2 regions of the Thauera sp. JM12B12 genome follow, and region 2 is predicted to be linked to the other one. Evidence: predicted binding sites of a transcription regulator. Region 2 holds the regulator's gene; the other holds the start of a gene.
The links. Region 2 encodes LexA, which represses DNA repair genes until DNA is damaged. Its sites were predicted from a motif close to ACTGTATNTANATACAGT; they were not measured.
Positions count from the first base shown of each region.

Region 1: a site for LexA is predicted at 11,993-12,010, ahead of recA (recombinase RecA). Genes of this name have one in related genera too.

Region 1 is NZ_CP154859.1:647,610-662,084, reverse strand. It holds gene argS (arginine--tRNA ligase) at 1-824, opposite strand, end outside; gene ubiB (ubiquinone biosynthesis regulatory protein kinase UbiB) at 1,108-2,637, shown strand; gene rocD (ornithine--oxo-acid transaminase) at 2,773-4,959, shown strand; gene AAG895_RS02890 (sodium:solute symporter family protein) at 5,082-6,542, shown strand; gene AAG895_RS02885 (peptidase U32 family protein) at 6,748-7,764, shown strand; gene AAG895_RS02880 (U32 family peptidase) at 7,885-8,796, shown strand; gene AAG895_RS02875 (SCP2 sterol-binding domain-containing protein) at 9,022-9,555, shown strand; gene thiL (thiamine-phosphate kinase) at 9,891-10,850, shown strand; gene AAG895_RS02865 (phosphatidylglycerophosphatase A) at 10,916-11,398, shown strand; gene AAG895_RS02860 (nicotinamide-nucleotide amidohydrolase family protein) at 11,403-11,900, shown strand; gene recA (recombinase RecA) at 12,096-13,133, shown strand; gene recX (recombination regulator RecX) at 13,150-13,599, shown strand; gene lptB (LPS export ABC transporter ATP-binding protein) at 13,586-14,308, shown strand; gene AAG895_RS02840 (RNA polymerase factor sigma-54) at 14,331-14,475, shown strand, end outside.
Region 2 is NZ_CP154859.1:1,972,590-1,987,064, forward strand. It holds gene AAG895_RS08820 (TonB-dependent receptor) at 1-259, opposite strand, end outside; gene AAG895_RS08825 (hypothetical protein) at 312-719, opposite strand; gene AAG895_RS08830 (alkaline phosphatase D family protein) at 1,110-2,468, opposite strand; gene AAG895_RS08835 (hypothetical protein) at 2,660-2,953, shown strand; gene AAG895_RS08840 (PDZ domain-containing protein) at 3,095-4,933, shown strand; gene AAG895_RS08845 (hypothetical protein) at 4,960-5,550, opposite strand; gene AAG895_RS08850 (DNA polymerase Y family protein) at 5,698-7,251, opposite strand; gene imuA (translesion DNA synthesis-associated protein ImuA) at 7,267-8,013, opposite strand; gene lexA (transcriptional repressor LexA) at 8,087-8,695, opposite strand; gene AAG895_RS08865 (zinc-dependent alcohol dehydrogenase family protein) at 8,790-9,821, opposite strand; gene AAG895_RS08870 (peroxiredoxin) at 10,045-10,536, shown strand; gene AAG895_RS08875 (peptidylprolyl isomerase) at 10,517-11,002, shown strand; gene AAG895_RS08880 (dipeptide ABC transporter ATP-binding protein) at 11,058-13,205, shown strand; gene AAG895_RS08885 (transglycosylase SLT domain-containing protein) at 13,252-14,454, opposite strand.

The DNA.
Region 1 (14,475 bases), 1.3 Mb from region 2:
TGTTCGTTGAGCGCGAAGCCATGCACCCACGGGTAGTCCTCGCCGAGCAGGCGCTTGGCGTTGGCGATCAGCGCGTCGAGGTGCAGCTCGCGCTGCTGCTTGGCCTCGTCGTCCTTGCGCTCGGCAGGCGGCAGGCCGGGGGTGCCGGCGAGGATCTGCTCGACCGTGACCTGGGCGAAGCGGTCCTGGTGGGCGTCGCGCATCCCGCGCCCCATGTCGATCACGTAGTCGCCCTGGTAGGCGTTGGGCGGGAAGGGGATCTCGATGCCGAAGAACGCGAGGTAGCGCAGCCAGGTCGACAGCGCCAGGATGTCCATCTGGCGTCCGGCGTCATTGACGTAGTACTCGCGCGTCACATCGTAGCCGGCGAAGGCGAGCACGTCCGCCAGCGAAGCGCCGTAGGCCGCACCGCGACCGTGGCCGACGTGCAGCGGGCCGGTCGGGTTGGCCGACACGAACTCCACCTGGACCTTTACACCCTTGGCCGCGCCGCGGCCGAAGTCCGCGCCCTTGGCCATCACCTCGCCCACCACCGCGGTCTTGGCGTCGGCGGCGAGGGTGAAGTTGATGAAGCCCGCGCCGGCGACTTCGGCCTTGGCGACCAGCTTCGAGGCTGGCAGCTCGGCGAGCAGCAGGTTGGCGAGGTCGCGCGGGTTGCGCTTGAGCGGCTTGGCCAGCTGCAGCGCGAGGTTGGTGGCGAAATCGCCGTGGCTCGCCTGCTTCGGGCGCTCCAGCAGGATCGGAGTGTCGGCCAGGTCAGGCGCCACGCTCTTCAGGGCGGACTTCAGCAGGTCGGACAACAGGACTTTGGGATCGGCGCTCATGGCACTCGGAATGAATTCGAAACGCGCGATTATAGCGGAACGCACGGTCGCGCCCCGGCGAGGATGTGAGCGCGCTTTTCGCGGCAAGCCCGTGCGCGCAAGGAGCCTGGCCCCGCCGCGAGCGCCAGCCCCGTGGGAGCGGGCTTGCCCGCGAATGCTGCGCATGAGACGCCCCGTTCGCGGGCAAGCCCGCTCCCCCATCGACACCAGCCGCACGGGCGCGCGTTCCATCGGCGCCGCTTTCGGGCTAAAGTCCGCGCTTTGCTTCATCCGGCCGTCCACCGTGCGCCTCTTCCGCCTCGCCAAGATCGTCTCCGTCAGCCTGCGCTTCGGCCTCGACCGCATGGTGCTCGACGCCGACAGCAGCGGCCGGCTGGCGCACATCTGGCACAAGGTCTTCTTCTGGCGCACCTTCTCCGAGTCGCGCGGCGCGCGCCTGCGCCAGGCGCTCGAGTCGCTCGGGCCGATCTTCGTCAAGTTCGGCCAGATGCTGTCGACCCGGCGCGACCTGCTGCCGCCCGACCTCGCCGACGAGCTCGCCCTGCTCCAGGACCGCGTGCCGCCCTTCCCCACCGAGCAGGCGCTGGCGGTGCTGGAAGGCTTCTACGGCAAGCCGATCGACACGGTGTTCGACGATTTCGAGCGCACCCCGGTGGCTTCGGCCTCGGTGGCGCAGGTGCATTTCGCCCGCCTGCCCGATGGCACCGAGGTCGCCGTCAAGGTGCTGCGCCCGGGCATCGAGCGCGTGATCGAGCACGACCTCGCGCTGCTCGAGGTCGCCGCGGTGCTGCTGGAGAAGATCTGGCCGGAAGGCCGGCGGCTCAAGCCGCGCGAGGTGGTGGCCGAGTTCAGCAAGTACCTGCACGACGAGCTCGACCTCATGCGCGAAGCCGCCAACTGCTCGCAGCTGCGGCGCAATTTCAAGGACTCGTCGCTCTTGATCGTGCCCGAGGTTTACTGGGACTGGTGCGGCAGCAAGGTCATGGTGATGGAGCGCATGCGCGGCGTGCCGATCTCGCAGACGCCGGCGCTGCTCGCTCAGGGCACCGACCTCTCGGCGCTGTCGCGCGCCGGCGTGGAGATCTTCTTCACCCAGGTGTTCCGCGACGGCTTCTTCCACGCCGACATGCACCCGGGCAACATCTTCGTGCACCAGGACGGGCGCTACATCGCGCTCGACTTCGGCATCATGGGCACGCTCAACGAGGTGGACAAGAACTACCTCGCGCAGAACTTCCTCGCCTTCTTCAAGCGCGACTACCGCCGCGTGGCGCTCGCCCACATCGAGGCCGGCTGGGTGCCGGCGAAGACGCGCGTCGACGAGTTCGAGGCCGCCATCCGCACCGTGTGCGAGCCGATCTTCGACAAGCCGCTCAAGGACATCTCCTTCGGCAAGACCCTGCTGCGCCTGTTCCAGACCGCGCGCCGCTTCGAGATGGAAGTGCAGCCCCAGCTCGTGCTGCTGCAGAAGACCCTGCTCAACATCGAGGGCCTGGGCCGCCAGCTCGACCCCGAGCTCGACCTGTGGAAGACCGCCAAGCCCTTCCTCGAGCGCTGGATGGACGAGCGCATGGGCGTGCGCGCGCTGGTGCGCGGCGTCAAGGAAGAAGCCCCGGCCTGGGCCGGCACGCTGCCGCAGCTGCCGCGCCTGGTGCATCACGCGCTGACCGAGTCCACCCGTCACCAGAGCGCGCAGCAGCAGCGCCTTGACGAGCTCGCCGCCAGCCAGCGCACGCAGGGACGCCTGCTGCTGCTGATCGGCGCGGTGGCGATGACGCTGCTCGGGCTGGAACTCTACCGCCTGCTCGGCTGACCCTCGCCCGGCCGGCGCGCTCCGGCAGCGCCACCGCGGCGGCCGCCGCCGTCGACGTCTGAACGATTCAACCGTCGCCCCGTCGAACCCTTCACCAGCGGCGGCACGACGAGAGCCGCGGACGGGAGGTGTGCGATGACGACGACACTCGGCGCCCTGCGGGCACCCCACACACAGATTCGGATCATCGGCGCCGCATCGGCACTCGGCGCGCCGCACGCGGGTTCGGCCGCTGCGCCGGCCGCCCTGCAGCGCGGCGGCCTCGTCCACCGCCTGGCGGCGATCGGCCCGACGGTGGAATGGACGGCAACGTTGCAGCCGAGCGCGGCCGAGCGCGCCACCGGCCCCGCCGCGGGCACGGCCGGCGCAGCGCCCCCCGCGGGCGACATGCGCGTGCGGATGACCGCCAACGCCGACTTCGCCCACCGGCTCGCCGACCAGGTCGCGGCGCTGCCAGGCGACAGCTTCCCGCTCGTCATCGGCGGCGACCATGCGATCGCCGCCGGCACCTGGCGCGGCATCGGCCGCCGACGCGGGCGCGCGCCCGGGCTGATCTGGATAGACGCCCACCTCGACAGCCACACCGACGCCACCACCCATTCGGGCAACATCCACGGCATGCCGCTCGCAGCGCTGCTCGGCCTGGGTCACGCCGCACTGACCGGGATCCCCGGCCCTCAGCTCGATCCGGCGCGCACCTGCATCATCGGCGCACGCGCCTGGGAGCCCGAGGAGCAGGCCCTGGTCGAACGCCTCGGGCTGCGGGTGTTCACGATGGACGAGGTGCGCGCACGCGGTCTGCCGGCGGTGTTCTGCGACGCGATGACGATCGCGCGCGCCGACCCCGATGCCGGTTTCGGCCTCAGCCTCGACCTCGACGCGCTCGACCCCCAGGCCTTGCCGGCCGTCACCTGCCCGGAGCCCGGCGGTCTCGACCCGCGCGTGCTGGCGGACACGCTGCTGAGCCTGCGCGCCTGCGCGGACTTCATCGCGCTCGAGATCGTCGAGTACCGCCCCGATCTCGACCCCGACCAGCGCAGCGCGGACTGGATCGCCGAGTTCGCCTGCGCCGCGCTCGGCCCCGGCACCGCCTGGCTGCGCGCGAAGGAGCATCGCTTCGGCGCCGCGAACTACGCGCCGCTGCCTGCGGTGTTCCAGCGCGGTGAGGGCGTGTGGCTGTGGGACACCGACGGCCGGCGCTACCTCGACATGATGAGCGCCTACTCGGCGGTGAGCTTCGGCCACAGCCATCCGCGCCTGGTCGACGCGCTGGTGACGCAGGCGCAGCGCTTGGCGCTGACCTCGCGCGCCTTCTCCAGCGACCGCCTGCCGATCTTCCTCGAGCGCCTGTGCGCCACCTTCGGCTACGAGCGCGCGCTGCCGGTCAACACCGGACTGGAGGCCGTCGAGACCGCGCTCAAGGCCGCGCGCAAGTGGGGCTACAAGGTCAAGGGCATCGCCCCCGAGCGCGCGCGCATCCTCGCCTGCGACGGCAACTTCCACGGTCGCTCGATCGCGATCGTCGGGCTGTCGGCCAACGACCACTACCGCGACGGCTTCGGCCCCTTCCCGCCCGGGCTCGAGCGCGTGCCCTTCGGTGACGCCGACGCCCTCGAGGCCGCGATCACCCCCGACACCGCCGCCTTCCTGGTCGAGCCGATCCAGGGCGAGGGCGGCATCGTCGTCCCGCCGCCCGGCTACCTGTCGCGCTGCGCCGAGCTCTGCCGCCGCCACGACGTGCTGCTGATTGCCGACGAGGTGCAGACCGGGCTCGGCCGCAGCGGCCGGCTGCTCGCCTGCGACCATGAGGGCGTGCGCCCGGACGGGCTGATCCTGGGCAAGGCGCTCGGCGGCGGCCTGCTGCCGGTGTCGGCCTTCCTCGCCGACCGCCGGGTGATGGACGTGTTCGGCCCCGGCGACCACGGTTCGACCTTCGGTGGCAACCCGCTCGCCGCCGCGGTGGGCACCGAGGTGCTCGCGCTGCTCACCGAGACCCGCCCCTGGGAGCGCGCCGAGCGCCTCGGCGAGCGCCTGATCGCACGCCTGCGCACCGCCGCCCTGCCCTGCGTGCGCGAGGTGCGCGGCCGCGGCCTGCTCATCGGCCTGGCCCTCGACCCCGCGCTGGCCGACGCCGGCGAGGTCGCCGAACGCCTGCTGGCACGCGGCATCGCCACCCGCGACACCAACGACAACGTCATCCGCCTGGCGCCGCCGCTGGTGATCGACGAGGCCACGCTCGACGAGGCGGCGAGCCGCATCGTCGACACGCTGCGCGCGCTCGTGCCCGCCGACGCCGCCGCGACCGTTGCGCACATGCAATAAATCGCGAGCGATCAAGCCCTTGGCGTGCGATTCGCGCCCCCGGCGACGCCCTTCTGTTGTTAAACTCGCGCCCTCTTTTTTCGCTCACCGCGCGCGGATGCGCCATCACGAAGGGCCTAATCATGCTGCTCTGGCTTGTCGTCGCCTATCTCGTCGTCTCCATCGGCATCGGCCTGTATGCCGCCACCCGGGTGCACAACGCGCGTGACTACATCACCGCCGGCCGCAACCTGCCGATGATCATCGTGCTGGCCATGGTGTTCGCCACCTGGTTCGGCGCCGAGACCGTGCTCGGGATCTCCGCCACCTTCATCGAGGAAGGCTTCCGCGGCCTGATCTCCGACCCGCTCGGGGCCTCGGCCTGCCTGATCCTCTTCGGCCTCATCTTCGCCCGCCCGCTGTACCGCATGAACCTGCTCACGCTGGGCGACTTCTTCCGCATGCGCTACAACCGCACGACCGAGCTGGTGCTGTCGATCTGCATCGTGCTGTCCTACCTCGGCTGGGTGGCGGCGCAGGTGACCGCGCTCGGCCTGGTGTTCAACGTGCTGTCGGGCGACCTGGTGAGCATGAACCAGGGCATGCTGATCGGCGCCGGCGTGGTGCTGGTCTACACCCTGTTCGGCGGCATGTGGTCGGTGGCGATGACCACCTTCGTGCAGATGATCGTGATCGTGATCGGCCTGGTCTGGGTGAGCTGGATCGCCGGCGACATGGCGGGCGGCTTCGAGAACGTGATCAGCAAGGCCGCCGCGGAAGGCAAGTTCGAGTTCCTGCCCACGCTCGACCTGGTGGACATGGTCGCCTGGTTCGCCGCCTTCGCCACCATGGCGCTCGGCTCGATCCCGCAGCAGGACGTGTTCCAGCGCGTCAATTCGTCGAAGAACGAGACGGTCGCGGTGTGGGGCACCACGCTCGGCGGCGTGAGCTACTTCTTCTTCGCCGCGGTGCCGCTGTTCCTCGCCTACACCGCCAACATCATCGACCCCGCCATGGTCGCGCGCCTGATGGAGCAGGACTCGCAGCTCATCCTGCCCACCCTGATCCTGCAGTACATGCCCTTCTATGCCCAGGTGATCTTCTTCGGCGCGCTGCTGTCGGTGATCATGTCTACCGCGTCGGGCACGCTGCTGGCGCCCTCGGTGACCTTCTCCGAGAACGTGCTGCGCGGCTTCATTCCCGGGATGAGCGACCGCGCCTTCCTGCTCAGCACGCGCGTGACCGTGGTGATCTTCACGATCTTCGTCACCTGGTACGCCACCACCACCGAGGCCAGCATCCACCACATGGTCGAGAACGCCTACCGCGTGACGCTCGCCGGTGCCTTCGTACCGCTCGCCGCCGGACTGTTCTGGAAGCGCGCCAACAACCTGGGCGCGGCGCTCGCGATCATCCTTGGCCTCTCCACCTGGATCCTGTTCGAGCTCTTCGTCCCCGAAGGCGACATCGAACCCCAGCTCTACGGCCTGGCGGCAAGCACGCTCGGCATGCTGGTCGGCGGCCTGCTCGGCCCGAAGCCGCACCATCGCCCGCATATGGGCGGGCACCACGCCGCGGCGGGCACCTACCACACGCATCGCTGACCCCGAGCCCTGTGGGAGGCCCCGGGCTCTGTGGGAGCGGGCTTGCCCGCGAATAAGGGCGTCGAGCGCACTGTTCGCGGGCAAGCCCGCTCCCACGAAAACCAGCGGCACCTTGAAGTGGGCGCCTGCGTTTGATGACGATCAACGCGGGCGCCGCCGGCCTCGTTTATGGTTGCGGCGTTTTTTGCCCCGGATTCCGTCCGCCATGACCGTGCCTCACCCGATCGAGCTCGTCTGCCCCGCCGGCAGCCTGCCGGCCCTCAAGACCGCCGTCGATCACGGCGCCGACTGCGTCTACCTCGGCTTCAAGGACGCCACCAACGCGCGCAACTTCACCGGCCTCAACTTCGATCCGCCGCAGATGCGCGAGGGCATCGCCTACGCCCACACCCGCGGCAGGAAGGTGCTGCTCGCGCTCAACACCTACCCACAGACCGCCAACTGGTCGAGCTGGACGCAGGCCATCGACCGCGCCGCCGAGTTCGGCGTCGACGCGCTGATCCTCGCCGACCCCGGCCTCATGGCCTACGCCGCGAAGACGCACCCGCAGCTGCGCCTGCACCTTTCGGTGCAGGGCTCCGCCACCAGCTACGAAGCGATCAACTACTACCATGAGCGTTTCGGCATCCAGCGCGCGGTGCTGCCGCGCGTGCTGTCGATGGCACAGGTCGAGAGCGTGATCGCCCACACCCCGGTCGAGATCGAGGTCTTCGGCTTCGGCGGCCTGTGCGTGATGGTGGAAGGCCGCTGCGCACTGTCGGCCTACGCCACCGGCGCATCGCCCAACTGCAACGGCGCCTGCTCGCCAGGCAAGCACGTGCGCTGGGAAGACACCCCGCGCGGCATGGAGACGCGGCTGAACGGCATCCTCATCGACCGCTTCGCCGACGGCGAGCGCGCTGGCTACCCGACGCTGTGCAAGGGCCGCTTCGAGGTCAACGACGAGACCTACTACGCGCTCGAGGAACCCACCAGCCTCAACACCCTCGAGCTGCTCCCCGAGCTCGCCCGCATCGGCATCCGCGCGATCAAGATCGAGGGCCGCCAGCGCAGCCCGGCCTACGTCGCCCAGGTCACCAAGGTGTGGCGCGCCGCGCTCGACAAGCTCAAGGCCGGCGGCGCCGAAGGCTTTGCCGTGCTGCCGGCGTGGATGGCCGAGCTCAACAAGGTCTCCGAAGGCCAGAGCCACACGCTGGGCGCCTACTACCGGCCGTGGAAGTGAGCGACTGCTCGATCACGCCCCAGCCTGCCGTGCACAACCCGATCGCCGCGCCCGCTCGACGCGCCCCCGATGCGCGCAGCGGCACCGTGGCGACATGCCATTGAGATGAGAACCGCCCCCATGAAAATCGCCCTCGGCCCCCTGCTCTACTACTGGCCCCACCAGAGCGTGCTCGACTTCTACGCCGACATGGCCGACGCGCCGCTCGACACCGTCTATCTCGGCGAGACGGTGTGCTCGCGCCGCCACGAACTGCGCCTCGAGGACTGGCTCGAGGTCGGCGAGGTGCTCGCCGCCGCCGGCAAGGAAGTGGTGATCAGCACCCAGGGCCTGATCGAATCCGAATCCGACCTCAAGGTGATGCGCCGCATCGTGCGCCAGAGCGCCGAGGGCGAGCCCGGCTTCCGCGTCGAGGCCAACGACATGGGTGCCGTGCGCCTGCTCGCCGAGGCCGGCGTCAGGAACTGGGTCGCCGGCCCGACGCTGAACCTCTTCAACCCGAGCACGCTGCAGCTGATGATCGACGCTGGCGCCACGCGCTGGGCGGTCGCCCCCGAGCTCGCGGGCGCGGCACTGGCCGAGGTGCGCGCCGCGCTGCCGGCGCCGGTCGAGACCGAGGTCTTCGCCTACGGCCGCCTGCCGCTGGCGCACTCGGCGCGCTGCTTCACCGCCCGCCATTTCAACCTGCAGAAGGACACCTGCGAGTTCCGCTGCCTGTCGATCATGGACGGCATCACGCTGCGCACCCGCGAGGGCGAGCCCTTCCTGACCCTGAACGGCGTGCAGACCCAGTCGGCGCGGGTGCACAACCTGCTCGGCGACCTGCCCGCGGTACAGAAGAGCGCGGAGGTGCTGCGCATCAGCCCGCAGGGCGCGCACACCCGCGCCATCATCGAGCTCTTCCGCGCTGCGCTCGACGGCCATCAGGCACCGGCTGCCGCACTCGCCGCCAGCCGCCCGCTGATGGTCGAGGCGCCGTGCAACGGCTTCTGGCACGGTCGTGCCGGCGTCGAGCAGTACATCGCCGCCTGAACCGTGGGAGCGGACCTGGCCGCGAATGGCGCGCGGGGTCGTCGCCAGTTCGCGGGCAAGCCCGCTCCCACACCGGCATCGCGCCACCCCGCCGCGTGGGAGCGGCCTTGGCCGCGAAAGCGGCGCTTGATCTTGCGACATTCGCCGGCAAGCCCGCTCCCGCAGAGAGTTGCTCCCACATAAGGGATCTCGCTGCCCTCCCTGCCCCGCTTTCGGAGACCGAACATGCCCGCCCTGCCCTCGCTCCCCCGTCCGCCCCTGCCCGCCGCGCTGCTCCCCGGCAGCCTGCGCCAGCGCATCGGCGAACGCCTGGAGGCCTTCCGCGTTCCCGACTTCACCGTGCCCGCGGCGCTGGCCAGGCTCGTCGCCCGCCTGCCGCAGCAGCCGCCCACCCATGCCCTGACGCTCGCGCTCAACCTCGCGCTGGGCCGCATCCTGCCGCGCGACACCCTCGAGCCGCTGAGCGGACGCCACCTGCAGATGCGCGTGCTCGATGCCGGACTGACGCTCGACTTCAGCCTCACCGAGACGGGCTTCCGCCGCGCCAGCCCGCCCACGGGCACGAAGCCCGACCTCGTCATCTCCGCCACCACCCGCGACTTCATCGCGCTGGCGCTGCGCGAGGAGGACCCCGACACACTGTTCTTCAGCCGCCGCCTGCGCATGGAAGGCGACACCGAGCTCGGACTGCTGGTGAAGAACACGCTCGACGCGGTCGACTGGGACGCGCTCAAGAACAGGCTCGCCGGGCGGCGCTGAGCCGCGTCTGCGCAAGAGCTGCCTACGGATGACGTGGGCGGACCTGCTCGCGCATGGAGCCCCCTGAACCGCTTCAGGCAGGCTTTGCAGGAGGGGCCTGCCCGCGAATGGTGCATCCTGAACCGCTGCGGGCAGGTTCCTTGTGGGAGCGGGCTTGTCCGCGAATGCAGACCGGAGCCAGCACTTTCGCGGGCCAGCCCGCTGCCATGCGGTGCGGCGCCGCTCGCCGCGATCGCCCCGCTACGCGTGCATGGACGATCCGTGCGCTGCCGCGTGTGCGGTAAGCTAGGCGCCCGTCCCCACTCCGGCCCCCGCTCCCGGCGCCGCACCTCGCAATGCCCTCCGAGTTCGACCTGATCCGGCGCCACTTCACCCGCGCCCCCCGCCACACCGACCTCGCCGTCGGCGACGACGCCGCGCTGCTGCGCGCCCAGCCCGGCTCGCAGCTCGCGGTGACGACCGACATGCTGGTGGCCGGCACCCATTTCTTCGCCGACACCGACCCCGAGGACCTCGGCTGGAAGACGCTCGCCGTCAACGTCTCCGACCTCGCTGCGATGGGCGCACGTCCGCGCTGGGCCTTCCTCGCGCTCGCGCTCCCGGTCGCGGACGAAGCCTGGATCGCCGCCTTCGCGCGCGGCTTCTTCGCCTGCGCCGGCGCGCACGACATCGACCTCGCCGGCGGTGACACCACGCGCGGGCCGCTCACGCTGTCGGTGACCCTGCTCGGCGAAGTTCCGCAGGGCGCAGCGATCACGCGTGCGGGCGGGCGCCCCGGCGACGACCTGTGGGTATCGGGGCAACCCGGCCGGGCCGCGCTCGGCCTCGCCGCGCTCCGGGGCGAGACCGCCTTGTCGCCAGCGGGTCACGCGACCTGCATCGCCGCGCTGCAGCGCCCGCAGCCGCGTGTCGCGCTGGGCCTGGCGCTGCGCGGGCTGGCCTCCGCGATGCTGGACGTCTCCGACGGCCTGCTCGGCGATCTCGGCCACATCCTGGAGGCCTCGGGCACGGGCGCCCGCATCGACGTGGCCGCGCTACCACTGCCTGCGCTGGTCGCCACCGGAGCCGACCCTGCGCTCGCCCGGCGCAGCCTGCTCGGCGGCGGTGACGACTACGAACTGCTGTTCACCGCGCCGGCCGCATGCCGCGCCGAGGTGGAGGCGCTCGCCCTGCGCCTCGGGCTGGCACTGCACCGCATCGGCGAGCTGACCGCCGAGGCGGGTGAGCTCCGGCTGCACGAGGCCGACGGCACGCTCGTACGCAGCGCCCGCACGGGCTACGATCACTTCTGCTGACACGCACACGCTCGGCACCCCGCCTGGGCGGCGACCGCCTCCCGCATACGACCCCCGATACCACCATGCGCCCCACCCTCCGCCTGATGATGAGTCACCCCGCCCACTTCATCTCGCTCGGCTTCGGGTCCGGGCTGTCGCCATGGGCGCCGGGCACGATGGGCACGCTGCTGGCATGGGCGCTGTACCCGCTGATCCGCACGCCGCTGTCGGAGTTCGTGTTCCTCGCCCTGCTCGTCAGCCTCTTCGTCGCCGGTGTGCTCGCCGCCGAGCGCACCGGCCGCGCGCTCGGCGTGCCCGACCATGGCGGCATCGTCTGGGACGAGATGGTCGCAACCTGGCTGGTGCTCCTGTTCGCCCCCAAGACCGTGCTCTGGCAGGCGACGGCAGTGGCGCTGTTCCGCTTCTTCGACATCGTCAAGCCGCCGCCGGTGCGCTGGGCCGACCGCAGCTTCAAGGGCGGCTTCGGCGTGATGTTCGACGACCTCGTCGCGGCCGGCTATACCCTGCTCGCGCTCGCCATCCTGGTCAGTCTGATCGGAGTCTGAACCGATGACCGACACCGAACTCGACATCCTCGCCGCCCGGGTCGGCACCGCCCTGGCAACACGTGGCTGGCGGCTCGCCACCGCCGAGTCGTGCACCGGCGGCTGGATCGCCGAAGCGATCACCGCGGTAAGCGGCAGCTCGGCCTGGTTCGACCGCGGCTTCGTCACCTACTCCAACGAGGCCAAGGCGGACATGCTCGGGGTGGCGACCGCGACGCTCGCCACCCATGGCGCGGTCAGCGAGGCGACCGTGCGCGAGATGGCCGAGGGCGCCCTGGCCCGCAGCCTCGCGCAGTGCGCCGTGGCGGTCTCGGGCGTCGCCGGCCCGAGCGGCGGCACCGCGACCAAGCCGGTCGGCATGGTCTGCATCGGCTGGGCCGTCCACGGCCAGCCTACCCGGACCATCACCGCACGGTTTCCCGGCGACCGCGCCGCGGTGCGTCGGCAGACGGTCATCCGCGCGCTCGACGGCATCCTCCAGCTGGCCGCGCAGCAGCGCTGACGGCGCTCCCGCGCTTGCGCGGCAGCTATTCTTTTGGCATAACCACGCGGCACTGGCGCGCGCCCGCGGAAGCGCGGCGCGAAAAATCTTTGCCTGTTCTTTCATACAGGCCTTAGACTGGCGCCATGCACGAGGCAGGCCCGCACGCCTGCAATCTTTGTGCCATAATCGGCTCAACTTACAGGACGCATTTCCATGGACGACAACAAGGCCAAGGCCCTCGCCGCTGCGCTCTCGCAGATCGAAAAGCAGTTCGGCAAGGGTTCGATCATGCGCATGGGCGACGGCAACGTCGAGCGCGACATCCAGACCGTCTCCACCGGCTCGCTCGGGCTCGACATCGCGCTCGGCCTCGGCGGCCTGCCGCGCGGTCGCGTGGTCGAGATCTACGGCCCGGAATCCTCCGGCAAGACCACGCTCACCCTGCAGGTCATCGCCGAGATGCAGAAGATGGGCGGCACCGCGGCCTTCATCGACGCCGAGCACGCGCTCGACGTCGGCTACGCCGAAAAGCTCGGGGTGGACATCGAGGACCTGCTGATCTCGCAGCCCGACACCGGCGAACAGGCGCTCGAGATCGCCGACATGCTGGTGCGCTCGGGCGGGGTGGACATCGTGGTGGTCGACTCGGTCGCCGCGCTCACGCCCAAGGCCGAAATCGAAGGCGAGATGGGCGACCAGCTCCCCGGCCTGCAGGCGCGCCTGATGTCGCAGGCACTGCGCAAGCTCACCGCGAACATCAAGCGCACCAACACGCTGGTCATCTTCATCAACCAGATCCGCATGAAGATCGGCGTGATGTTCGGCAGCCCCGAGACGACCACCGGCGGCAACGCGCTCAAGTTCTACGCCTCGGTGCGCATGGACATCCGCCGCACCGGCACGATCAAGAAGGGCGACGAGGTGGTCGGCTCCGAGACCCGCGTCAAGGTGGTCAAGAACAAGGTGTCGCCGCCGTTCAAGGAGGCGCACTTCGACATCCTCTACGGCGAGGGCATCTCGCGCGAGGGCGAGATCATCGACCTCGGCGTCGAGCACAAGATCGTCGACAAGTCCGGAGCCTGGTACGCCTACCAGGGCGACAAGATCGGCCAGGGCAAGGACAACTCGCGCGAGTTCCTGCGCAACAATCCGGCACTGGCGCGCGAGATCGAGAACAAGGTCCGCGTTGCCGTCGGCCTGCCCGAAATGCCCCCGGCCACGCCGGCTGCGCCGGCGCCGGCCGAGGCCTGACTGCCGCGCGTCGAGCATGGGCGAGCCCAGCCTGCGCGAACGCGCCCTCCGCCACCTCGCCCGGCGTGACCACTCGCGGGCCGAGCTGGCGAGGAAGCTCGCCGCCCATGGCGACGCCGACGAGATAGAGGCGGTCATCGAACGCATGGGCGAACTCGGCCTGCAGTCCGACAGCCGCTATGCCGAGGCCTTCGTGCGCGGCAAGGCGGCGCGCTTCGGCACCAGCCGGCTGCGCAGCGAGCTCGCCCGGCGCGGCATCGAGCGTGACCTGATCGACGCGGCGCTCGCTGGCGAGTGCGTAGAATCGGAAGCGGAGCGTGCCCGCACCGTGTTGCGCAGCCGCTTCACCGAACCGCCCGCCGACGCCCGCGAATGGGCTCGCCAGGCGCGCTTCCTGCAAACCCGCGGCTTCGCGCCCGACCTGATCCGCAAGCTGCTGAAAGAGCCCTACGATGAGTCTGCTTAAGGTCGCCGGCCTGCAAAAGCGCTACAAGGCGCGCACCGTCGTGCACGACGTCGGCTTCGAGGTCGGCTCCGGCGAGGTGGTCGGCCTGCTCGGTCCCAACGGTGCCGGCAAGACCACCTGCTTCTACATGATCGTCGGCCTGGTGCGCGCCGACGGCGGCCAGATCACCCTCGACGGCAAGGACCTCACCCACCTGCCGATCCACGCTCGCGCGCGACTCGGCCTGTCCTACCTGCCGCAGGAAATGAGCGTGTTCCGCAAGCTGACGGTGGCCGAGAACATCCAGGCCGTGCTCGAGCTGCAGAACCTGGAGAAGCGCCAGGTGGGCGAGCGCCTCGACGAACTGCTGCACGAACTCGGCATCCACCACCTGCGCAACAACACCGCGATCTCGCTCTCCGGCGGTGAACGCCGGCGCTGCGAGATCGCGCGCGCGCTGGCCACCGACCCGCGCCTGATCCTGCTCGACGAGCCCTTCGCCGGCGTGGATCCGATCGCGGTGATCGACATCCAGAAGATCATCCGCTTCCTCAAGGAGCGCGGCATCGGCGTGCTGATCACCGACCACAACGTGCGCGAGACGCTCGGCATCTGCGATCGCGCCTACATCATCAGCGAAGGCCGCGTGCTCGCCAGCGGCCAGCCCACCGAGATCATCGACAACGAGCGCGTGCGCCAGGTCTATCTCGGCGAGCACTTCCGCCTGTGAGCGCACGCAGCGGACCGACGCGATGAAGCCCAGTCTCCAGCTCAAGCTCTCCCAGCACCTCACGCTGACCCCGCAGCTGCAGCAGTCGATCAAGCTGCTGCAGCTGTCGACGATCGAGCTCAACCAGGAGATCGAGCGCATCCTGCTCGAGAACCCGATGCTCGAAC
Region 2 (14,475 bases):
CGCCGAGGCCGCTCCCCGCGCTCACCTGCCGTTCGATCTCTTCACGCCGGACCACGGTGATCGACTGCGGGACGGTATCGATCGTGGCTTCGGAGCGCGTGGCGGTGACCGTCACCGCAGACAGGGCGGTCTCGGGGGCCGCCTCCTGCGCGTAGCTGAGAGCGGCGCAGGCGCTCGCAACGGCCGTGGCGAGGATCTGCTTGGTAAGGCGTGTCGTTCTCGGGGCGCACGGCTGCGCCAACATGTGAGTCATGTTCATCGTGTTTCTCCATGAGGAAGGTGGGAAATGAGCCCCGTGAGCGGGTTTGCGACTAAATCGGGAGCGAGGCGTGGTTATCGCGCGCCAGCGGGAATTCCCCGTGCCGGATCTGCACGCCTCCTGCGGCGTCGACGCCCGGATCGATTTCCCATGCGTCTCCACCGTCGCCGGTGACGAGGCGCCGCCGGCCGCGAACCGTCGTCGCGCACACCCGTGGCGTTTCAAGGATTGCGCGTGCATGAGCGTGCTCATCCCGGAGCGCGGTCACGCCGGCGGTCGTGCAGCTCACGGCGAAGAGCTCGCCCACTGCGACGATGTCGCCCGCGTAATCGCCACAGCGCGCACGCAGGTCCGCGTCAGCCTCGCCGTAGGCGAGGTGGCGGCCCCTCAGATGCGCGAACAACGGGCGGGCCGAGCGACTTTCGTTCTGCATGGACACCGCGAGCTGCCCGTCGGCCATCCACTCGAGGGCATGCGGGCCGATGCCGCCGCAGGGCCCGGCGGCCAGCCGTTGCAGGGCGCGCGCATCAGGCGCACGTGGCGGGAGGAGAAGGTCGTCATGATGTGTCGGAAAGTCAGCCTGCTCCCGAGGGGAGCTCGTCAGCAGCCATTGGAAGAAGCGGGGGCGTGCGCCCGAACGGCGCGCGCGCCTTCCCGCATTGCACGGCCAGGTCCGCATGGGGGGGGGCCATGGCGGACTTGCCACCGATGGACCTGGTTGGCTGGCTGGCGAACTGCCGAGTGCGACGTGCTGGCAGCGGGGCTGGCTGGCTATCCCGGTTCTCGTGAAACGAATGAGAACCGTTACCATCTTACATGAGAGTGACTCTCATGTAGACTTCTTGTGTGATCAGGGCGTCTGCAGCCGTGTGGCGGGAAACTCCGCCTCCCATTGGCGTGCTCCCGCCGTGTCCCACGCGGCGACCCGCAGCACGCGCGCGCTGGCCGGGCCGGAGAACTGCAGCGTGCAGAAGTTGCGCTGCGTGACCAGCGTCCCGGCCACCTCGCGCACCGGGAAGGGGCGGGGATGGACGCGTGCGGTCAGCGGTGAGCACGTCAGCTCGGTGAGCGGGTAGGTGCCGGGGCGTTCGCGCTCGGTCAGGTGGGTGTAGTGGATGTCGCCGGAGATGAAGAACACGCCGTCGATGCGTTGGGCGACGAGCCAGTCCATGAAGGCCTGGCGCTCGGCGGGGAAGTTGTGCCAGCCCTCGCCGCCGCGCTGCTCCGCCGAGGGGCGGTCGCTGAGCATTCGGCTGCCATTGACGACGAGCTTGAACGTGGCGTGCGAGTTGCGCAGTGCGTCCCTGAGCCACGCGAGCTGCCGCGCACCGAGCATGGTCCGCGCCGGGTCGGTGCCGGCATCGTCGTCGCGGTGGTAGCGGTCATCGAGCAGGAAGAGCTCGACGTCGCCGAGCGGCACGCGGGTAAAGACGCCGGGCACGTCGGGCAGACCGTAGCCCGGATTCGCCCAGTAGTCCTTGAAATGCGCCAGCGCCGTCGCCTTGAGTGCGAACTCGCGGTTGGCGTTGTTCGGCCCGTAGTCGTGGTCGTCCCAGATGGCGACGTGCTGGCCGGTGCGCAGCAGTCGCTGCAGCGGCGCGAAGCTGCGCGTGGCCGCCCAGCGCTGGTGCATGCGTGCGGCGGCCTCGTCCGCGGGCTCGAAGTCGCTGTCGCGGTAGTAGATGTTGTCGCCGAGCCACAGCATGACATCGGCCTGCCGGGCGGCGATGGTGTCGAAGATCTCGAACCCCGCGCCGAACGAGTCCTTCGTGAGCGTGTGAGGCGGGTCGGGGATGTAGCTGCACGAGCCGGTGGCGATGAGCAGCTCGCGTGGGGCGAGCGCGTCGGCGGGGGCGGTGGTGAAGGCGGGCGTGTCGTCGAGCTCGACCGCGGTGCCGTCGATCAGCACGCGGTAGGCGTAGCGAGTGGCGGGCTGCAGGCCCTCGAGTTCGACGCGCGCGCTGTGACCGCGCTCAGTGCTGACAGCGACCGGCGCACTGCGCTTCACCGCGGCGGGCTGCGCCAAAGGCCAGTATTCGAGCTGAACCTTTGCGGGGCCGTCGGTCATCAGCCATATGCCGACGCGCGCGGGGGTTGCCGGGCCGGCCATCGGACCACCGGCCAGCGCGGCCGCGCCGGCGGCGGTCATGTGCAGCGCCAGCAGCGCAGTCAGCATGAGGCGACGCGCGGTGTGAAGCGCATGGGACATCACGCGCCATCCGGAAAGGTGCGCGGGCCGTGGCGCCATTCTTCCGACTGCCGTTCCCCTGGGGTGACGATCGCGGGAATGCACTCCGCCCGGGTCATCCATTCGCATGCGAGTCGTCTGCTCGCGCCTCCAAATCCGGCTTTCCCCGGGCCTCCTGGATCTCTCGCTCCAACTTTCTCCTTGCCAGCGCGATGACCAACTTCACAAGCACGATCATCACGACCGCGACCACGATTATGGAGAGCATCGAGGCGCGATTGCCTCCTTCGGGCGTTGCGGCCATCACCGCAGCGCTGAATAGGCAAGCGCAAGAACCGGTCAATACTGCTGCCGCATGCTTCATGAAGAACCTCCTCGCCGATCCCTTCGTCGTGCGCATCATGGGGTCACGACCAGATGAGCGGGTAGTGTCGCAGATCGCATGGCCTTGGGGCGAGCGACAGCAGTGGCCGCTGTCGGCCCCCGGCCCCGCCTTGGCGTTATAGTTCGGCTTCCCGATCCTTCCTGGTCCGTCCCGCTGGAAGCCGTGCTGCGCCTCCTGGCGCATGGCTCTTGTGATCCTGTCCGAGCGGGACACCGTTTCCGTCCGCGAGCCTTCGATGTCAGCACCATCCACTGCCACGCCTGTGTCGCCTGCCCCTGCCGCGTCCGATGATCGGCAGGGCGCTGTCACGCTTCCCCCAGTCGAATACCGTATCCGGGTGGCCGATCCGGGGGCGCACCTGTTCGCGCTCGAGTGCGTCGTTCCGGAGCCCGATCCGCGGGGGCAGGTGGTCAGCCTCCCGGCCTGGATTCCGGGCAGCTACATGATCCGCGAGTTCGCGCGCAACATCGTCGGCATCGCCGCGCTTGCCGACGGTGAGCCGTGCGCGCTGGACAAGCTCGACAAGCACAGTTGGTGCGCTGCGGTGAAGCCGGGGACGCGCAAGCTCGTCCTGCAGTACCAGGTCTACGCATGGGATCTGTCGGTGCGCTCGGCCCATCTCGACACGACCCATGGCTTCTTCAACGGGACCAGCGTCTTTCTCGCCGTCGCCGGCCGCACTGGCGCGCCCTGCATCGTCACCATCGAGCGGCCGGAAGACGACAGGTGCAGGAAATGGAAGCTGATCACGGCGATGCCGCCCGAGCATGGGCGGGCCGCCGATGGCTGCCGCTTCGGGCGCTTCCGTGTGTCGGATTACGACGAACTGGTGGACCATCCGGTGGAGATGGGCGATTTCACGCTGGCGCGCTTCGAGGCGGCAGGGGTCGTCCACGACGTGGCCCTCAGCGGGCGCCACGGCTGCGATCTCGACCGCCTGTGCGCGGACCTGCGGCGCATCTGCGAGTGGCAGATCGCGCTCTTCGGGGCGCCGGCGCCAGTGGACTACTACGCCTTCCTCACGCTGGTGGTGGGCGACGGTTATGGCGGACTGGAGCACCGCGCCTCGACCGCGCTGATCTGCAGTCGTGCCGACCTGCCATGGAAGGGCATGGAGGGGCTGCCCGAGGCCTATCGGAGCTTCCTCGGGCTGTGCAGTCACGAGTACTTCCACACCTGGAACGTCAAGCGCATCAAGCCCGCGGCGTTCACGCCCTACGACCTCACGCGCGAGAACCACACCCGCCTGCTGTGGGCCTTCGAGGGGTTCACGTCCTATTACGACGATCTTGCCCTGGTGCGCAGTGGCGTGATCGGTGTCGACGACTACCTCGAATTGCTCGGCAAGACGATGTCGAACGTCATGCGCGGCAGCGGGCGCCTCAAGCAGAGCGTGGCGGAATCGTCCTTCGACGCGTGGACGAAGTACTACCGTCAGGATGAGAACGCCCCGAACGCGATCGTCAGCTATTACGCCAAGGGCGCGCTGATCGCGCTCGCGCTCGACCTGCAGCTGCGTGCGGGCAGCGCGGGTCGAACCAGCCTGGACGACGTCATGCGGCTGCTCTGGCAGCGCCATGGCCTGAGCGGCCTGGGCGTGCCCGAGGACGGCATTTATGCCGCCGTGCGGGATGTGGCCGGCGAGGGACTCGGGCGGCGGCTTGCACGCTGGCTGCAGAAGGCGGTCGAGGGCTGTGATGACCTCCCGCTCGCGCGCCTGCTCAAGCCCGTGGGGGTGACGCTCGAGGCTGCGCAGGCGAGCCCGGCTCCGGTGCTGGGCATCAAGCTTGCGGCAGGCGGTGGCGAGGCGAAGGTGGCGAACGTGTTCGACGCCGGCCCTGCCCAGAGGGCGGGCGTGTCGGCGGGAGACGTGCTCGTCGCCCTCGACGGCCTGCGCATCGCAAGCGCGAAAAGCCTTGAGGACATGCTGTCGCGGCGACGCGCAGGTGACGAGGTGAGCGTGCACGTCTTCCGACGCGACGAGCTCATGAACTTTCGGTTGCTGCTGGCCGAGGCCCCGGCCGACAAGTACGGGCTCAAGCTCTCCGAGCGCGCCCCGGCGGGCGCACGTGCGCTGCGCAAGGGCTGGCTTGGGCGCTAGCAGGCGGGGCGCCCTGCCGGCTCGGTTCAGTCGGCTGCTGCGGAGCGGGGAAGGAGCTTCGGGCGCCAGTAGCGCCAGGCGAGGAAGGCGAACAGGCCGCCCATGATCAGCCAGAAGCCCACGCCCTGCCAGTACGCGATCGGATCGGTGGCGAGGAAGTAGTCCCGCGGCGGGCGCACGAAATGAATGCGTCCGCTCGCGAGGGCCTGCACGACCATGAAGAGTGCGGCAAGGGCGGGGGCGAACCAGACCACCAGCCCGGCGCCGACGATCACCCGGTCGAGCGCTGGAGAGCTCTTGCGACGCGGACGATAGACGCTGTCCACCCCGAACCAGATGGCCAGCAGCAGACCCACCGCTGCCGCGAGCGGGCCGACCGCCATGGCGGCGCCGAGCAGGGTGGCGGCAGCCATGAAGGTGGCGCCTTCCATGCGCACGATCTCGGGCCACAGGTGGTCGAGCTGCGAGAACAGCAGCCACGAAGCCGGCAGCGCGACGAGGCTGACGAGGAGGCCGAAGAGTGCGCGGCGGCGGGCAAGATCGCCGCGCAGTGGAGCGGGTCGTGCCGCAGGCGTCACGGCGGAGAGGGAAGAGGCGGGGGTCGAAGGCTCGGGCATCGGGAGGAGGCAGCGTGCGGGCTGGGTATTCGTTGTTGGATGAGGCGAAGGCATGCGGGGCGCAGTGTACTACGTCCGTCGATGCACGCCGGGCGACGGCGGCCGTGTCTGGATTCGGGCGCTGCCGGCGTGTGCGCGCGGTGGGACTCAACCGAAGTAGCCATGCACGAACCACTCACCCGGCGCGTCCAGGCAGTTGAAGACCCAGCACAGGGATTGGTCGACATCGCGTGCCAGGTAGTAGTCGCGACGGACCACCTGACCATCCCACCAACCGGTCTCGATGCGCTCGGCATCGCCGAGCAGGGTGAGGCGCTCGGGAGAGATCGCTCCTGGAACGGGAAGGAGCCAGAGCGGACGCAGTCGCTCGTGGGCCTTGGATGTGGTGCGCAGGGTCTTGGCAGGAGCGCTTCGTCCCGCCCCCGTCGTGCGCGGAACGGCGCCGGGTTCGCAGGCGAGCCAGGCTGATTCCGGGCGATGGTCGCCATGTGCGTCGAGGCGGTAGATCGCGCTGCGCCCCAGGCGTGCCTGCAGGCGCGCGAGCAACAGGGCGGCGTCCCGGTCCGAGGCCGATGGATCGCCGAACAGGTCGCTACTGGCGGGGCGTGCGTCCACCGCGTGTTCAGCCTGCAGCCTGAGCGCACGGACCTCGTCATCGAGACGGATCGTGGCAAGGCGCTCCCGGGCGATCAGGGCGAAGCGGGCTTCGTCCTGGCTGGGTTCGCCCATGGCCAGCTCGAGCAGGGTGGGGGGGCGGGACGTGTGTTCCAGCACCAGCGAGCACAGATCCACTGCAGCATGATGGGCCTGGAGCCAGCCCGCCAGGCTGGCAAACAGTCTGCGTGCGGCGAACAGCAGGGCTTCGGCCTGATGCGTGGAGGCGGGCAAGGCAAGCCCGTGGTCGAAGCGCGCCGGCGGTTCGAACCAGGGGCGGGGGTCGGGCAGTTCGCCGCGGGCGCGTGCGAGCGTGCGCGCGGCGGACTGTGCCTGGCGGCGGGCGAGACCGGCAGCGGGCAGACGGCGCACCTCGCCAAGGGTGCGCAGGCCGAGGCCTTCGAGCAAGGCCAGCGTGTGTGCGTCGCAACTGCCGTCTTCACCGAGCAGGGGGAGCGGGAGCGGGTCGATCATGGATAACCAGTGCGCGGGCGATGCGTGACCGTGCGTGACCGGGGGCAGCGGTTCGGGGGGCGCCGATGTGGCTGCGTCGCCTTCTGTCTGCAGTGCACGGGCAGGGTCGAAGCTCAGCCCTGTGCGGGCGAACCAGCGCGCGGCGAGCGGCGTGGGCGCGCAGCCCGTGCGGGCCTCGAAGCCGAGTTCGGCCTGGAGTGCCTCCCGGAGCGTGCGCTCGATCCGGCTCGCGCCGCCGAACAGGCGCAGGCAGGCGGAGATCTCCATCAGCACCGCATCGGGTGGAGACAGGCTGATGCGCGGGCTGAAGCGTCCTGCCCAGGTGGCGATCTCGGCGAGCGCCGCATGCTCACGGGCGGTGTCGCGCGGCTGCAGCCGCAGCTCGGGCACCAGGGCGAGCGCGCTCGTGCCGCGCATTCCAGGGTGGACGCCGAGTGCTTGTGCGCACGGCGTCACCTCCAGCAGGGTCGTCCCCGGGGGGGCGGCGACGATGGCGAGCGGGAGGGCGTCGCGGATGCCGCGGGTGAATACCTGGAGCGGCAGCGCCGGCAGCAGGATGGCGAGCCAGAGCATGCGTGCAGGCCGGTTTCAGCGTACGCGTTCGAGCATGCCCGGGCGCGTCATGGACCCTGTTGGCGAGAGGGGCGGCAGTGCATCGGTGTCGACCGCTGTCGGGCGTATGTGCAGCAGCACGGGGCGGATGGCTGGCGGCCCCTTGCGCTTGACGATCCGCACTTCGAGCTGTCCGCCGCGGGCGGCGAGCGCGAGGCGCAGGGGGGCGGGCGAGGCCTGACCGGCGGCGTCAAGCGGTCGGAACAGGAACAGGGGCGTGGCGCTGTCCTCGGCGGCGAGCTGCAGCCGGCGCAGGCCGCCGCTGTCGATCTTCGGCAGCCATGCGAGCACGGCCGAGCAGCTGCCCGAGACGGTTGCCTGGCGTGCTGCCCAGAGCAGAGTGCGAGGCTGTTCGGGGCGTACGATCAGCAGGCGGGAGAGCGGCACCCCTGCATCTGCCAGTGCCGGCGCGTAGGGCAGCAGCGGCGGCGCCAGCCACACGATCCATTGCTCGGGGCGCGTGCGCTCGAGCACCGGCAGCAGCATCGACAGCTCGCCCACGCCGGGGCGTTCGAGCAGCAGCTCGATCAGGGCGCCGAGCGGCCATCCGCCACCGGGCAGTTCGGCGTCGAGGGTATCGAAGCCGGTGGAGCAGACCTCGCCACGGCTCTGGGCGAGGTGACTGGCCTGCCAGACGCTGCCTGCCGGCAGTCCGGCCAGCAGCGCGCGGACGGACGCCGCGGACGGATCCTGTTCGGCAATGCGCGGGGCGATGGCAGCCATGGCGGGCATGATGCGAGGGGAAGGGTGGGGCAGAGGGCGCGGCGCACGTCGGCGAGGGGGCGGCCGATGATGCTCAGTGATCCTTGCGGATCAGGCCGACCATGACGCCTTCTATGACCACCGGCGCGCGCCGGGTGTCGATGACGATGGGGGCGTAGTCCGGATTGGCCGGCAGCAGCTCGACCACCGTGCCCTTGCGCTGCAGGGTCTTCACGGTGACGTCGTCGTCCACACGGGCGACCACGATCTGACCGTTGCGCGCCTCGGCGCTGCGATGCACGGCGATGAGGTCGCCGTCGAGGATGCCGGCGTCGCGCATGCTCATGCCGCGCACGCGCAGCAGGTAGTCCGCCTTGGGCGAGAACAGGGACGGATCGAGCTGGTAGCGCGCCTCGACGTGTTCTGCGGCGAGGATGGGGCTGCCGGCAGCGACGCGGCCGACCAGCGGCAGGCCGAGCGCTGCGGCCAGGCGGATGCCGCGGGCGCGGCCTTCCTCGAGCAGGATGGCGCCCTTGGCGGCGAGCGCGCGCAGGTGGGTTTCGGCCGCGTTCGGCGAACGAAACCCGAACGCGGTGCACACCTCGGCGCGGGTGGGCGGACGGCCTTCGGACTCGACCGTGGCGCGGATGAAGTCGAGGATTTCCTGCTGGCGTGCGGTGAGGGTTTCGCTACGGGCGCTCATGACGGCCTCCATGGGGATGGCTGTAATTTTAAACAGTTGTGCGCCGAGAGCAAGCCTCCGCGTTCGTCAGCTCCTGATCTGGGTGCCGCCGCGTTCAGGGCATCAGCACCGCCGCCCCCTGCAGTTCTCCGCGGCGCAAGCGTGCGAGCGCCTCGTTGGCCTCGTCGAGCGCGAAGCGCGTGACCTCGGTGCGTACCGGCACCTTCGGTGCCAGGGCGAGGAATTCATCGCCGTCACGCCGGGTGAGGTTGGCCACCGAGACGATGCGGCGTTCTCCCCACAGGATGTCGTAGGGAAACGCCGGGATCTCGCTCATGTGGATGCCCGCGCACACCACGACGCCGCCCTTGGCGAGGCTGCGCAGCGCGGCGGGAACCAGTTCGCCGGCAGGCGCGAAGATGAGCGCGGCATCGAGCGGCTGCGGCGGCCTGTCCTGCCCGCTGCCGACCCAGCAGGCGCCGAGCTGGCGGGCGAAGGCCTGGCTGGCGGCGTCGCCGGCGCGGGTGAAGGCGTGGACCTCGCGTCCCTGCCATACCGCCACCTGCGCGATGATGTGGGCGGCGGCACCGAATCCGTACAGACCGATCCGGCGCGCGTCGCCGGCCATCGCCAGCGCGCGGTAGCCGATGAGGCCGGCACAGAGCAGGGGGGCTGCCTCGGCGGGGTCGGCCGCCTCGTCCAGCGCGAAGCAGTAGCGTGCGTCGGCGACCGTGTATTCGGCGTAGCCGCCATGGATCTGGTAGCCGGTGAAGCGGGCGTTGTCGCACAGGTTCTCCCGCTGGCTGGCGCAGAAGCTGCAGTGTCCGCAGGTCCAGCCGAGCCAGGGCACGCCCATGCGCTGGCCATGCCGGACGCCTGAAACGCCGGCGCCCACCGCGGCCACGCGACCGACGATCTCGTGCCCGGGAATCATCGGCAGCGCCGGATCGGGCAGTTCGCCATCGATCAGGTGGAGGTCGGTCCGGCATACGCCGCAGGCTTCGACGCGCAGCAGGATCTGGCCGGCGGCCGGCCTTGGGAGCGGGCGTTCGACCGCCTTCAGGGGCTCGCCGGGGCTCTCGAGCAGCATCGCGCGCATGCTCGAGGGCAGGGTGGAGTCGTCGGTGCGGGAGAGTCGGGTTGCCATGGGGCGCGCTCCGGTTGCGGTGGCGATGATGCACTGCGTCTTGAGCCGTCGCCCGATCTGGGCTATTGCTTCAACACGGTGTCGGCTGGCGGCACCCCACGCACCGACCCAACCAGGGAGGAAGGCCAGAATGCTCGATCGATCCCACGTCCAGGAGCAGTCCAGCGCGGGTAGTGTTCGCCGGGGGTCTCGGCTAGAATCCGGCCCACATCAGGGAGAACACATGCTGCAGAGCGGAGACATCGCCCCCGCATTCACCTTGCCGGACGCCGACATGGAAATTTTCGACCTCGCGTCGGTGGTCGGCAAGCAGAATGTCGTTCTCTACTTTTATCCTCGCGACAAGACGCCGGGCTGCACGCTCCAGGCCGCTGACTTCAGCGACCACGACGACGAGTTCGCCCGCTTCGACTGCATCGTGGTCGGTGTGAGTCCCGACGACTGTCTGACCCACGCCGAGTTTCGTGACCAGGAGGGATTGTCGATCCGCCTGCTTTCCGATTCCGACACCGACGTGTGCCGGCTCTACAACGTGTGGCAGGAACGGGAAGTCGACGGAGTGAAGAAGATGGGCGTGCGGCGATCGACCTTCGTGATCGACAAGCAGGGCAGGATCCGCCACGCACTCTACGATGTGACGCCTCGCGGCCACGCCGCCGCGGTTTTCGAACTGGTCAAGGAACTGGAACCTCAGAATGCAAAACGAAATCGTTAAGAACAGCATCGTCACGCTGCAGTACACGGTGCGTGACCCGGATGGCGCGATCATCGATGACGGCCATCACCCCCTGGTTTATCTGCATGGCGGCTACGATGGCATCTTCCCGGTGCTCGAAGAGGCCCTGCACGGCAAGAAGGTCGGCGAGACGCTGCAGGTCAAGCTGCAGCCCGAAGATGCGTTCGGCGACTACGACGAGGAACTCATCCTGGTCGAGGACGCCAAGCTCTTCCCCGAGAACATCAAGGTCGGCATGAGCTTCGAGCGCGTCTCCGACGACGGCGAGGAAGATCTCGTCTATCGCATCACCGACATCGCCGACGGCAAGGTCGTGGTCGACGGCAACCACCCGCTGGCAGGCGTTGCGCTGGTGTTCGACGTCACCGTCGCCGAAGTGCGTCCGGCGAGCGCCGAGGAGATCGCCCACGGTCACGTTCATGGCCCTGGCGGTCATCACCACTGATCCCGATCGAGGGGCCGCGTGAGCGGCCCTTTTTCATCGCTGCCCCCGGTCCCGAATGACTCGATCCGCTCCGCACACGGCTGCCTCCGTACCTGCCGGCTCCCTGTCTGCCGAGGCTCTGCTGCAGGTCGCCGGCCTGGGCGTGAAGATCGCGCGTGCAGAGGGCGATGTCCGTCCGGTGGACGGGGTCGACTTCAGCATCGATGCCGGAGAGACCTTTGCCCTCCTCGGTGAGTCCGGCTGCGGCAAGTCGATGACGGCGCTCGCGCTCATGCGCCTGCTCCCGGATGCGGGGCAGATCGCCGGAGGCAGCGTCCGCCTCGGGGGCGAGGAACTGCTCGCGCTCCCGGAGTCGGCGATGCGCCGTGTGCGCGGTGGGCGCATCGGCATGATCTTCCAGGAGCCGTCGACCAGCCTGAACCCGGTGATGACCGTGGGCGAGCAGATCGGCGAGGCGCTGGCACGCCATGGCCTGCGCGGAGAGGCCGCGCGTGGCGAGGCGGTCCGGCTGCTGGAGGCGGTGGGGATCCCCGATCCGGCGCGGCGCCTGCAGGATTATCCGTTCCAGTTCTCCGGCGGCATGAAACAGCGGGTGATGATCGCCATCGCGCTCGCCGGGCGGCCGCAACTGCTGATCGCCGACGAGCCTACCACCGCGCTCGACGTCACCATCCAGGCGCAGGTGCTCGACCTGCTGGCCGAGCTCCAGCGTAAAGAGGGGATGGGCATGCTGCTGATCACCCACGATCTCGGCGTCGTCGCGCGCATGGCTCACCGCGTCGGGGTGATGTACGCCGGCGAGGTGGTGGAGACGGGCGCGCGCGCGGCCTTCTTCGCCGCCCCGCTGCATCCGTATTCGCGCAAGCTGTTCGCAGCGCTGCCGGGTGCCGACCGGCGTGGCAGCGCGCTCGATGCGCCTGCGGGCAGCGTGCCGCCCCTGGATCGTGCCTTTCCGGGCTGCCGCTTCGCCGAGCGCTGCCCGGCGGCGTTCGACCGCTGCGACGAGGAGGCGCCGGGCTGGCACCGTGTCGGTGTGCAGGCGGTGCGCTGCCATCTGTACGAGGGCGTGAGCGTGCCGCGGCCGCTCGAGCATCTCGCGGCGGCCACTGCTGCAGTGCATCGCCAGCGCAGCCCGCAGCCCGTGCTCGAGGTGCGCGACCTGGCCGTGCATTTCCCGGTGCGCAAGGGCGTGCTCAAGCGTACCGTCGGCCACGTGAGAGCAGTCGATGGTGTGAGCCTGCGGCTGGCGCCAGGCCGCACGCTTGCCCTGGTCGGCGAATCCGGTTGCGGCAAGACCACCGTCGGTAAGGCCATCCTGCGCCTGCTCGAACCGACCGCGGGCGAGCTCCTGCTCGACGGCGAGCCGTTCGCGCAGTGGCCCGAATCGGCGCTGCAGCCGGTGCGCCGGGCGGTGCAGATGGTGTTCCAGGACCCCTTCGCCTCGCTCAACCCGCGCATGCGCGTCGGCGAGATCATCGAGGAAGGGCTCGCCGCGCTCGATGCCGGCAGCGACGCCCGCGCGCGCCGGGCGCGCGTGATCGAACTGCTCGAGCGCGTCGGCCTCGGTGCGGAGATGCGCTGGCGCTATCCGCACGAGTTCTCCGGCGGTCAGCGCCAGCGCATCGCGGTGGCGCGTGCGCTGGCGGTGTCACCGCGGGTGATCGTCTGCGACGAGCCCACCAGCGCGCTCGACGTCTCGGTGCAGGCGCAGTTGCTCAACCTGATGCGCGAGCTGCAGCGCGAGCAGGGGCTGGCCTATCTTTTCATCACCCACAACCTTGCGGTGGTGGAGTATCTCGCCGACGAGGTCGCGGTGATGTACCTCGGGCGCATCGTCGAGGAGGGGCCGGTCGAGCGCGTCATCGGGCAGCGGGCGCATCCCTACACGCGCGCGCTGCTGGCGGCCGTGCCGCGTGTCGGCACGGAGGCCGCAACGGTCGGCGTCGATGGCGCGGCCTCTGGCTCGGCGCAGGCGCCGAGTTGCCGGACGGGCGGCGGCGCGGGTGACTCGCGTGCGGCGGTGACCGGCGTTCGCATGAGCGGGGCGGTCGAGCTGCCTTCGCCCCTCGATCCGCCAGCGGGTTGCCACTTCCAACCTCGTTGCCCGCATGCGACCGACGTCTGCAGGGCCAGCTATCCGCCGGTGACCGAGCTCGCGCAGGGTCATCGCGTGCGCTGTCACTGGCCCCGTTTCGACGACTGACCGGGCTCCCAGGGGCGGCCGGCGCGTCATTGCGGCCGTGCGTGTATCAGCGCGCCCGGCTGCCGTTGCGTTTCGCGCTGCGCTTGCTCGCCCCAGGCTTCTTGGCCTTGGGTGATTTCAGCCGGGGTTCGCTGCGGTTTGCCCCGGGCGGGCTCAGCTTGAGCCCGGGCTGGCGCACGCTGGCCGCAGCGAGCGGCAGCAGATTGCTGACCTCGAGCGCACCGTCGGCATCCACCCCGTCGGGCACCAGCAGCGCGTAACCGGCGCCTGGCCGGCTACCGGGGGCAAGGGCGTTCAACTTGAGCAGCTCGGCAGTGCTCAATCCGTGACGGCTGGCCACGGCCTCGATATGCTCGCCGGGCTCGAGCACGTGCATGCGCCAGCCTCGGTCGTCCTCGTCGAGCTCGGCGAGGCCCGTCTGTAGCTGTTCTGCGCGATCGGTGGGGACGATGAAGGTCTGCCCCGGGGTCGTGACTGCAGGGCGGTTGAAGCCGGGATTGAGGGCGAGGAATTCATCGAGCGGCATCTCCGACAGCCGTGCCGCGGTCGCCAGATCGACACCGACCGGCGCCTCCACGGTGACGAAGTGGAGTTCGTTGGCGACGTAGGGCAGCTCGAAATGGAAGAGTTCGGGCTGTGAGACGATGTTCTTGATCGCCTGCAGCTTGGGGACGTAATTGCGCGTCTCGTCCGGCATGCGCAGGTGCTGGTACTCCTGCGGCAGTCCTTCATCTGCGTTGCGCCTGAGCGCGCGTTGCACCGCGCCCTCGCCCCAGTTGTATGAGGCGAGGGCCAGATGCCAGTCGCCGTGCATGTCGTAGATGCGCTGCAGGTAGTCGAGCGCGGCATTGGTGGAGGCGATCACGTCGCGGCGCTCGTCCACCCAGGGGTCCTGGGTCAGGTTGTAGTGCTTGCCGGTCGACGGGATGAACTGCCACAGGCCGGACGCATGCGCGCGCGAGTAGGCCATCGGGTTGTAGCTGCTCTCGACCATCGGCAGCAGGGCGATTTCGGTCGGCATGCCGCGGCGCTCGAGTTCATCGACGATGTAGTACAGGTAGCGTCCGCCGCGCTCGAAAACCTGTTTGAGAAAACGCGGCCGGTTCAGATAGAAGCTCTGCTGGTCCATCACCCGGTCGCTGTCGAGGTCGGGCATGCCGAAGCCGCGGCGGATGCGGTCCCAAATGTCATTGGCATCGCGAGTGAGGTCGAGGGTGAGGATGCGTTCTGGCTCGATCGGCGCGCTCATCTGGGGCGCTGCGGCGGTGGC